One region of the Viridibacillus sp. NPDC093762 genome, then DNA from elsewhere that is predicted to be linked to it. Evidence: riboswitches for the same ligand, from Rfam matches in the RefSeq annotation. Region 1 holds a riboswitch; the other holds the start of a gene.

Region 1 (4,672 bases):
GCTTGTGGATTAAGAAACGAAATTAATCCTTCACCATATTTTAAACAAATTGATGCTTCGTATCATATAAATTTGCATTCCAAGTACTATTCTTTCTGCTCACTCCTTTTTTAAAGAAAACTTTACCACTAACTGGAACGATATAGAAATAATTAAAAATCGATTATTGATAACGAATTGGAAATAAATTGTGAATAAAGATCAGTTTCTATCGCGTTGCGAATTAATACTTTTAAAAAGTTCAATTCAATTTCACTAAATAAATACTAAGAATAAATCAATAGAAAATGAACAAATTAAGGTGGATGGAGGTGATTATAAATGGCGAATAACAATCAAGAAAAGAATAAAGCAAAAAAGAATAATAACTTAGGTCGTGAAGAATTTGGTTATGGGTTTGATTTGAGTCCAGATGACTTTGATGTGGTTGGACAAAATGATGAAGCACATAAACAACATAATCATGAAGATAAACAAAAACCGAATAATAAAAATAATGCTAGAAGAATAAATGAATAAGTAGTTGGATAGAGGAGTGCTACATATGAAACGATATTAAATTGTTTTATTATGTAGTGCTTTTTTATTTTGCATGTTTAAATTTTTGTATGAGAGCAGATAACTTTACTGTTATGAAAGTGGATGTTCTTGCAATATGCGCAGAATACTAAAGGGAAATTGAGAGCGTAATTTAAGGGGAAACGTTGTAAATATTCGATATCATATGTGTCTTATACATAAAATATTAGAACAATCTATATAATAGTTAATGTTATGAATACAAAGAAATTCAAATAGCGGTAAGGAAATTTTCAATAGTATGTGCACTAAGACTGAAAACAATGTGATGAGGTTTTTAAAGCATAATTTCAATAATAAAAGGAGGATATAATGAGAATAGGATACCGGTCTATTTCCGTAATAGTTAACTTATTTCTCGGCTATTTATCGTTTTTTATAGGTGTATTATGGTTTATGACTATAATGTACGCTTCGCATTCTTTCGGATTGAGTGTAGACTCTGCTTACGATGATGGTTTACTAGGTGTCTTTTTGATTATATCTATCATTGCTACAGCTATTTATATTCCTGCATGTATTAATTTAAACAGCATTATGAGGCCGAAATTAGAAATGAGAAGATGGAGTTTTATCACTTTTATATCCATAGTTTTCATCCTTGGTTTTTGTATTATTACCCTAACTATACAGTGAATTAGAATGGGTGAATAAAAAAAATGCTTTTTTTCATGACATGTAACAAGGCTATATAGCCCAGCACATCAAGCTTTTATAACTAATTTCTTTTGAGTTTGCTTTCGATCAATTCTATGGAAATAAAAAAAACCTCTAGTTTTTAAATAAGTAAAGTGCTATGGTATTTACATACAATATAATAATCCTTCGGGGTCGGGTGAAATTCCCAATCGACGGTGATAAAGTAAAACTTTTAAGCCCGTGAGCCTTTTTTAGGCAGGATATGGTGAGAATCCAAAGCCGACAGTATAGTCTGGATGGGAGAAGGATGTAAAGAATATCAAGGTCTTATTAAATTTATATAGATTTAATAGGTTTATTTAGCATTGATAATTTATGTCTCCTATCAAACTCCGTAGTGTTCTATGGGGTTTTTTGGATGCCCTAAAACTATATTGTATTGTTGTCAATTTCATATGTAATATCCTTCGGGGTCGGGTGAAATTCCCAATCGACGGTGATGAAGAAAAGCTTCTAAGCCCGTGAGCTTGATAAAAGCAGGATTTGGTGTGAATCCAAAGCCGACAGTATAGTCTGGATGGGAGAAGGATGTAAAGAATATCGAAGTCTTATTAAAAATTTTGTATTTTAATAGGTTTATTTGCTTATGATATTTTACAAAACTCCTATCAAACTCCTTAGAAATCTATGGAGTTTTTTTAATGATAAAATTAAATATGTATGTCCTTCGGGGTCGGGTGAAATTCCCAATCGACGGTGATGAAGTGAAGCTTCTAAGCCCGTGAGCTTGATAAGAGCAGGATTTGGTGCGAATCCAAAGCCGACAGTATAGTCTGGATGGGAGAAGGACAACTAGATCACACGCAATTCCTTTTGAAAAATAGTCTTTCATAAGGTTTATTTAGCGATGCGTTTATCTAAAATTCTCCCAAACTCCCTAATTTAATTAGAGAGTTTTTTATTTTTCAAAAAGGGAGGATTTTCTCTATGCATGACGAGTATTTTATGGATTTAGCATTGAAATTAGCAGCAATAGGTGAAGGTCAAACTTCGCCCAATCCTGTAGTAGGAGCGGTCATTGTAAAAGAAGGTGATGTGGTAGGTTTTGGAGCGCATCTTAGAGCTGGTTCTCCACATGCGGAGGTACATGCACTCAACATGGCTGGAGAAAATGCTGTTGGCAGCACAATATATGTCACATTAGAACCTTGTAATCATTTTGGTAAAACACCGCCGTGTACGATGGCCATTTTGAATGCAGGTATAAAAAAAGTAGTGATTGCAACACTCGATTCAAATCCCTTAGTAGCTGGAACTGGTGTAGCAAAGCTAAAGGATGCTGGCATTGAAGTGGAAGTAGGACTTTGTGAAGCCGAGGCTGTGAAATTAAATAAAGCCTATTTGTATTTTATGAAACAGAGGTTGCCTTTTGTCACGTTAAAGCAAGCAATTACATTAGATGGAAAGATTGCGACAGTTCATGGTCGAAATGAAAATATCACAGGTAAAGAAGTTCTGAAGGATGTTCATCGCAAAAGAGCGCGAACCGATGCAATCCTAGTTGGAGTTGGCACGGTGCTAAATGATGATCCATTACTAACAAACCGATTAGCAGAAAGTAAAAAGCAACCAATTCGAATTATTTTGGACACGCATTTGAGAACCCCTATAAATGCTAAGGTTGTCACCGATCAAAAAACGCAGACATGGATAGTTGTTGGGTGTGAAGTTACTTCTAATCAAATCACAAGCTTTGTACAAGCCAATGTACAAATCATTCAACTAAAAACAAAAAAAATCGCAATCCAGGACGTCCTTCAAGAGCTGGCACGGCGAAATATCGTCACGCTTTATGTGGAAGGGGGGCAGCGTTTAACTACGAGCCTTGTCAATTCAGGTCTAGTTAATGAAATGATTACTTACATAGCACCAAAAATAGTAGGTGATCATGATGGAATTGGAATGTTGGAAGATTTAGGCGTAAAAAGCATGGCCGAGGCTATCCCACTAAAACTGCAGCAAGTGGATCGAATTGGTAATGTGATTAAAGTGATTTCGAGAGTGGGGGTATAGCGTATGTTCACAGGGATTATTGAGGCAAAAGGTAAAATAACAGAGCTGAAAAAAGATGCAGAGAGTATGAAGCTTATTATTGCAGCTCATGACATCATGTCGGATATGAAAATTGGCGATAGTATAGCAGTAAACGGGGTATGCCTTACCGTTTCGCATTTTACTCCTCATGAATTCAGTGTAGATGTCATGCCAGAAACGGTCAAAGCGACAACAATTCACTCCTTAAAAGTAGGGCAGTTGGTAAATTTAGAAAGAGCAATGGCTGCAAATGGGCGATTTGGCGGTCACTTCGTTTCAGGTCATGTTGATGGGACAGGGACAATTGTCAGAAAAACAAAGCAAGCAAATGCAGTTTACATTGACATCGCTATCTCTAGAGAACTGAGTCATTTTTGTATATCAAGGGGTTCCGTAGCCATTGATGGAACAAGCTTAACGATTTTTGACAAACAGCCTGAAAAACTGACTGTATCTCTTATTCCACATACGTATCAAGAAACGATTTTCGCACTAAAGGAAACCGGACAACAAGTGAATATCGAAACGGATATGCTAGGCAAATATATTATTCATCAATTACAGAATAACGATAGTACTTCAGCAATTACAATGGATTTTTTACAAAGAAACGGATATTAAAACGGGCGGTGTATAGCAATGTTTCACTCAATTAAAGAAGCGTTAGAGGATTTAAAAGAAGGCAAAATGATAATTGTCGTTGATGATGAAAATCGTGAAAATGAAGGGGATTTAGTAGCACTTGCAGAATATGCAACGCCAGAAAATATTAACTTTATGGCAACACATGCAAGAGGTCTAATTTGTACACCGATTACAGAAGAAATCGCAACAGAATTGAATTTACATCCTATGGTATCCAATAATACGGATCACCATCAAACGGCATTTACAGTAAGTATTGATCATTCTAATGCAAAAACCGGTATTAGTGCATTTGAGCGTTCGCAAACGATTCAACATTTATTGAATCCCAATGCATTAGCCGCTGATTTTAAAAGACCGGGTCATGTTTTTCCGTTAGTTGCTAAAAGAAATGGCGTATTAGAAAGACCTGGTCATACAGAAGCGGCAGTTGATTTGGCAAAAGCATGCGGCGCTATTCCAGCAGGCATTATCTGTGAAATAATGGGTGATAGCGGGAAAATGTCAACTGGACAAGAGCTAATAGACTTTGCCAAAAAACATCAATTAAAAATCATTACGATTGAAAGCTTAATTCAATATCGTTACATCCAAGAAGAGATTGTCACTAGAGCAGCTAATGTGCAACTTCCGACTAGCTATGGCCATTTCAATTTGATTGGCTATGAAAACGACATTGATAAGTTCGAACATGTGGCACTAGTAAAAGGGGACG
Region 2 (4,672 bases), on a different contig from region 1:
GGTAATTTTGAAACAAAAGTACCTGTTTTACAAAATGATGAAATAGGTCAATTAGCGACAGCTTTCAATCAAATGGGCAAACAACTTAAACACCACTTAGAAGTAATTAACCAAGAGAAAGAACAGCTATCAAGTATATTAACATCGATGACAGACGCTGTAATTACGTTTAATCGAGATCGTACCATATTGGTCAGCAATCCACCTGCGGAACTTTTACTACAAAAATGGTTTATCATTAAAAGTGCTAATAGTGATAAACCTATTCCTGCTGAGATTTACCATATGCTTGACCACGTTTTAGATTTGGAAGAAGAGCTGGAAGTTGAGCTCGAAATTGAAAGATCCTATTATGCGATTTCAATTAGCCCGTTATATAGCGGAAATTCCGTACGCGGTGCAGTAGCTGTGTTACGAGATAAAACCGAAGAGCATCGTTTAGATAAATTACGTTCAGACTTTATAGCAAATGTCTCACATGAATTACGAACGCCAATAGCCATGCTTCAAGGCTATAGTGAAGCTATTATGGATGATGTCGTCTCAAGTGAAGAAGAACGTAAAGAAATGATTAAAATCATCTATGATGAGTCGCAGCGAATGGGCCGTTTAGTCACAGACTTGCTTGACTTAGCTCGTATGGAATCAGGACATATGCGTTTATATAAAGATTCTGTTCCAATATCACCTGTTATTGAAAGAATTACACAAAAATTTGTTCAAGTAGCAAGAGAGAAACAAGTAAATCTAACATTTAATACAACAATTGAAGATACACATCACTTAGAAATGGATGAAGACCGTATAGAACAAGTATTAACAAACTTAATTGACAATGCTATACGCCATACACCAGTCGAAGGAAGCGTAGAAGTTTTTGTAGATCGTCAGCTATCCTTTGCACGCATTCAAGTAAAAGATAACGGTGCAGGGATACCAGCAGACGATCTGCAGTATGTATTTGAGCGTTTCTATAAAGCTGATAAAGCTAGAACACGTGGTAAGGGAGGTACTGGTCTAGGTCTGGCCATTGCCAAAAATATTGTTGAAGCACATAAGGGTAGAATTACAGTGGAAAGTGAAGTTGATAAAGGAACTACATTCACATTCTATTTACCTATTGATAAAATGTAAATAAAAATCAAAAAACGAATTGTAAGTTAGAAGACTTTACAATTCGTTTTTTTTTGCATATAGTTATAGTGTATTACAATTAAATTATGGTTCATCTTCGGGGCAGGGTGAAATTCCCGATCGGCGGTATTAGAGAACTAAGCAATACTCTTGAGCCCGCGAGCCGCAAGGCAGGATTTGGTTAAATTCCAAAGCCGACAGTATAGTCTGGATGGGAGAAGGTGAAGGTACGGTCGTCTTTCAATTTGAGTATCAATAAGACGCTTATTTGACTATGCCTAAATTCTCCCTTGAGTACACTATGTGCTTAAGGGTATTTTTTTGCATAGCAACGACTATACCTTTCCTCTTTTTGAAGTGGATCTACAAAAGGAGAGAAAAGTATTATGAAGAACATGAAATTGCAGAAGAGGATTGCAATTGCAATGTTAAGTAGTATTTCTTTTGTGTTAATGCTATTTAACTTCCCACTACCACCGTTTCCGGCATTTTTGGAAGTGGACTTTAGTGATGTGCCAGCCTTAATCGCAGCAATCACAATGGGGCCGCTCGCAGGTATTCTAGTCGAGTTATTTAAGAATGTGTTAGATTGGATTTTCTCAGGGAGTCCAACAGGTATGCCAGTTGGTCATATTGCAAACTTTACAACAGGCGTATTATTTATTATGCCAGTATATTTTGTCTATAAACGTCTTTCAAGTACGAAAGGCTTAACTACTGGATTTGTCGTTGGTACCTTAACAATGGCAGTAGGTATGAGTTTACTGAACTATCTGCTATTCTTACCTATGTATACGTACTTTTTAAATGTCCCAGCTACAACTGGAACAGCATTAACTAAAATGATTGTACTTGGTATACTACCCTTTAATATTATTAAAGGATTCATCGTTATGATAATATTCATGATATTGTTTAATAGCATGAAAAAATGGATTGAAAAACAAAGGATGCATTATTTAAATTAAACCTTCAGCCGATGTTGTAATAAAACATCGGCTTTTATAATTGTATAAAAAGATGAATGATTGTATAATACTGTTATTAAAAGAATATTCAGCACATTAAGTAGTATAATGGCGAAGAAACGAGAATGTTTAGTTTGAGGTTTTACGATGTTATATATTATCAACAATATATCTTTATCAACTTCCAAGAAAAGAAAGGATGTATGTGAATGGCTGAAAGAAAACTATTAAGCGCTTTTTTTACATCGATTATTTCCTTCTTTATATTACCTTTTTTATTTATGCAAGCAGATGAATATTTTCTACACAGCGCATTTGCATTAACCGTATATGTTGTTCCGATAATATTTACGTACGGTTTATTGGCTTCATATATAGCAGATAGAATAGCGGAACGTAAAATGAATGTGAGAGGTTACTCGCTGTTATTGCATATGGCTTTCGGAACAGGTATTGTCATTCCGATTACATTTGCTTATTACTCACAAGGTGGAGTTTGGTCTCTTCAAATAATAACAGCTGCTACTGCTGGTTTCATTTTAGGAAGCGTTTTCTTTTTCGTAGATTTAACGTTACGTAAAGTCGCTATTCGTATGACGCAATATTCTTATGAAGAGCAGAATATTTGAATGTAATATCAATTAGCAATGAGGTACTATACCTCATTGCTTTTTTTATGATAACAATAAAGTGAAAAAAGCTAAAGAAACAGGGCTACACTCTATACTAATAGCTGTAGGTGGAAAAAGAAGTGCCGATACAAATTGATAACTTAATAACAACAAAAGAAAAAGGTTTGTCATATTACTCTTATGAAGTAGAATGGAAAAGCCAATATCACATGCTTACGGAGATGTTTCCTATGCTATTTGTAATAGAAGTAGAGTAGACAGGTAGTTGAATTCGGTTATACTTTGAAAGCATTTAGTGATTCTCTTACATTTATATTAAATAAAAAAACCTGAGCATAACGCTCAGGCCTTCATCATTCTTTATGAGTTAAGGTCATTATAAAACTTACTATTAAAATAATTTCTTGTAGACTAAAAATGAAACCTACATAAGTTAATTGATAGTGTGGTGGAAACTTGAGAAAACGATAAAAAAGTACAATAATCTAAAATTACTCTACGAAATAAAGTGAAGGATGAACTGAAAATTTGCCTGGGATTAGAATATGACAAGCGGTAGCGACGCTATTTTGATTATTCCTTAAAAAGTCCCCCAATCGTCCCCCAACACAAAACAGAATAATGATGTATAATGATATAGGTGCTTTTTTTGAAAAGTGCTATAAAACAACAAATGCAAGAATAATGCTATACATTAAAACCCTATAACTATATCTTGCAAATATACACGATAGGTGGAAACAACATTGAATTACCATGTTTTACTTTATTATTTTTACACAACGATTGAAGACCCAGAAGCATTTGCTGCAGAGCATTTAGCTTACTGTAAATCAATTGAGTTAAAAGGTCGAATTTTAGTCGCTTCAGAAGGTATTAATGGAACAGTTTCAGGAACTGTGGAACAAACAGATGCTTATATGGCTCATATGAAAGCTGATCCTCGCTTTGACGGTATCGTTTTCAAAATTGATGAATCAGAGCAACATGCTTTCAAGAAAATGCATGTACGTCCAAGACCTGAGCTTGTAAATTTAAGCCTAGAAGACGATGTTAACCCGCATGAAATTACAGGTAATTATTTAGAGCCTGCAGAATTCTTAGAGAAGATGCAAGAAGAAAATACAGTAATCGTTGATGCACGTAATACGTACGAATTTGATGTAGGCCACTTCAAAGGTGCGATTCGCCCAGATATCGAGACGTTCCGGGATTTACCAGACTGGATTCGCGACAACAAAGAACTACTAGAAGGTAAGCAAATTTTAACTTACTGTACTGGTGGTATTCGTTGCGAAAAATTCTCAGGTTGGTTAAAACGTGAAGGTTTTGAAGATGTGAGTCAATTACACGGTGGGATCGTTACTTACGGAAAAGACCCTGTAGCTAAAGGTCAGCTTTGGGACGGTCAATGTTACGTTTTCGACGAGCGTTTAACTGTTCCCGTGAATCAAGTAGAGCATGTAATAGTAGGTCGTGATCATTTTGATGGCGAACCTTGTGAACGTTATATTAATTGTTCAAACCCTGAATGTAACAAGCAAATTATCGCTTCAAAAGAAAATGAAGATAAGCATTTAGGTGGCTGTACTCATGAATGTCGTGTACACCCTCGTAACCGCTATATCGCTCGTAATGGATTAACTGAGGTAGAAGTAAAAGAACGTTTAGAACAAATCGGCGAAGTGTTCGCTTAATCAAATTCAAAGAAGGCTGCCAAATGTGGGAATACCGCATACAATGGCAGCCTTTTATCCGTTTAATATACTAAGATAGCAGAAAGGAATTTATGATGCCGGCTTTAAAAGGAATAATTATTATTCAAAAAATGAAAGGACCGAATATCCTTTACATAGATAAAACTGCGCTTGCTAAATACTTTATTGATTTTGATGGAGAAGACGTGCAAATGAACTTACATTTGCAAAAGTCTCAATC

What was found. A riboswitch is a leader RNA that binds a small molecule or an ion and turns the genes downstream of it on or off. The one in region 1 is predicted to bind FMN.
Region 2: it holds a riboswitch for FMN, as region 1 does, so the genes downstream of both, ACQKM9_RS03550 (ECF transporter S component) here and ribD (bifunctional diaminohydroxyphosphoribosylaminopyrimidine deaminase/5-amino-6-(5-phosphoribosylamino)uracil reductase RibD) in region 1, are expected to answer to the same signal.

What each region holds. Positions count from the first base shown of each region.
Region 1 covers NZ_JBNNUK010000015.1:33,492-38,163, forward strand. Annotated here, with positions in the region: gene ACQKM9_RS16400 (class I SAM-dependent methyltransferase) at 1-50, opposite strand, end outside; gene ACQKM9_RS16405 (hypothetical protein) at 322-519, shown strand; gene ACQKM9_RS16410 (hypothetical protein) at 892-1,215, shown strand; FMN riboswitch at 1,397-1,530, shown strand; FMN riboswitch at 1,678-1,811, shown strand; FMN riboswitch at 1,938-2,071, shown strand; gene ribD (bifunctional diaminohydroxyphosphoribosylaminopyrimidine deaminase/5-amino-6-(5-phosphoribosylamino)uracil reductase RibD) at 2,206-3,291, shown strand; gene ribE (riboflavin synthase) at 3,295-3,933, shown strand; gene ACQKM9_RS16425 (bifunctional 3,4-dihydroxy-2-butanone-4-phosphate synthase/GTP cyclohydrolase II) at 3,952-4,672, shown strand, end outside.
Region 2 covers NZ_JBNNUK010000001.1:722,941-727,612, forward strand. Annotated here, with positions in the region: gene ACQKM9_RS03545 (ATP-binding protein) at 1-1,134, shown strand, start outside; FMN riboswitch at 1,224-1,361, shown strand; gene ACQKM9_RS03550 (ECF transporter S component) at 1,521-2,102, shown strand; gene ACQKM9_RS03555 (hypothetical protein) at 2,312-2,731, shown strand; gene ACQKM9_RS03560 (hypothetical protein) at 2,854-2,991, shown strand; gene ACQKM9_RS03565 (rhodanese-related sulfurtransferase) at 3,469-4,431, shown strand; gene ACQKM9_RS03570 (hypothetical protein) at 4,524-4,672, shown strand, end outside.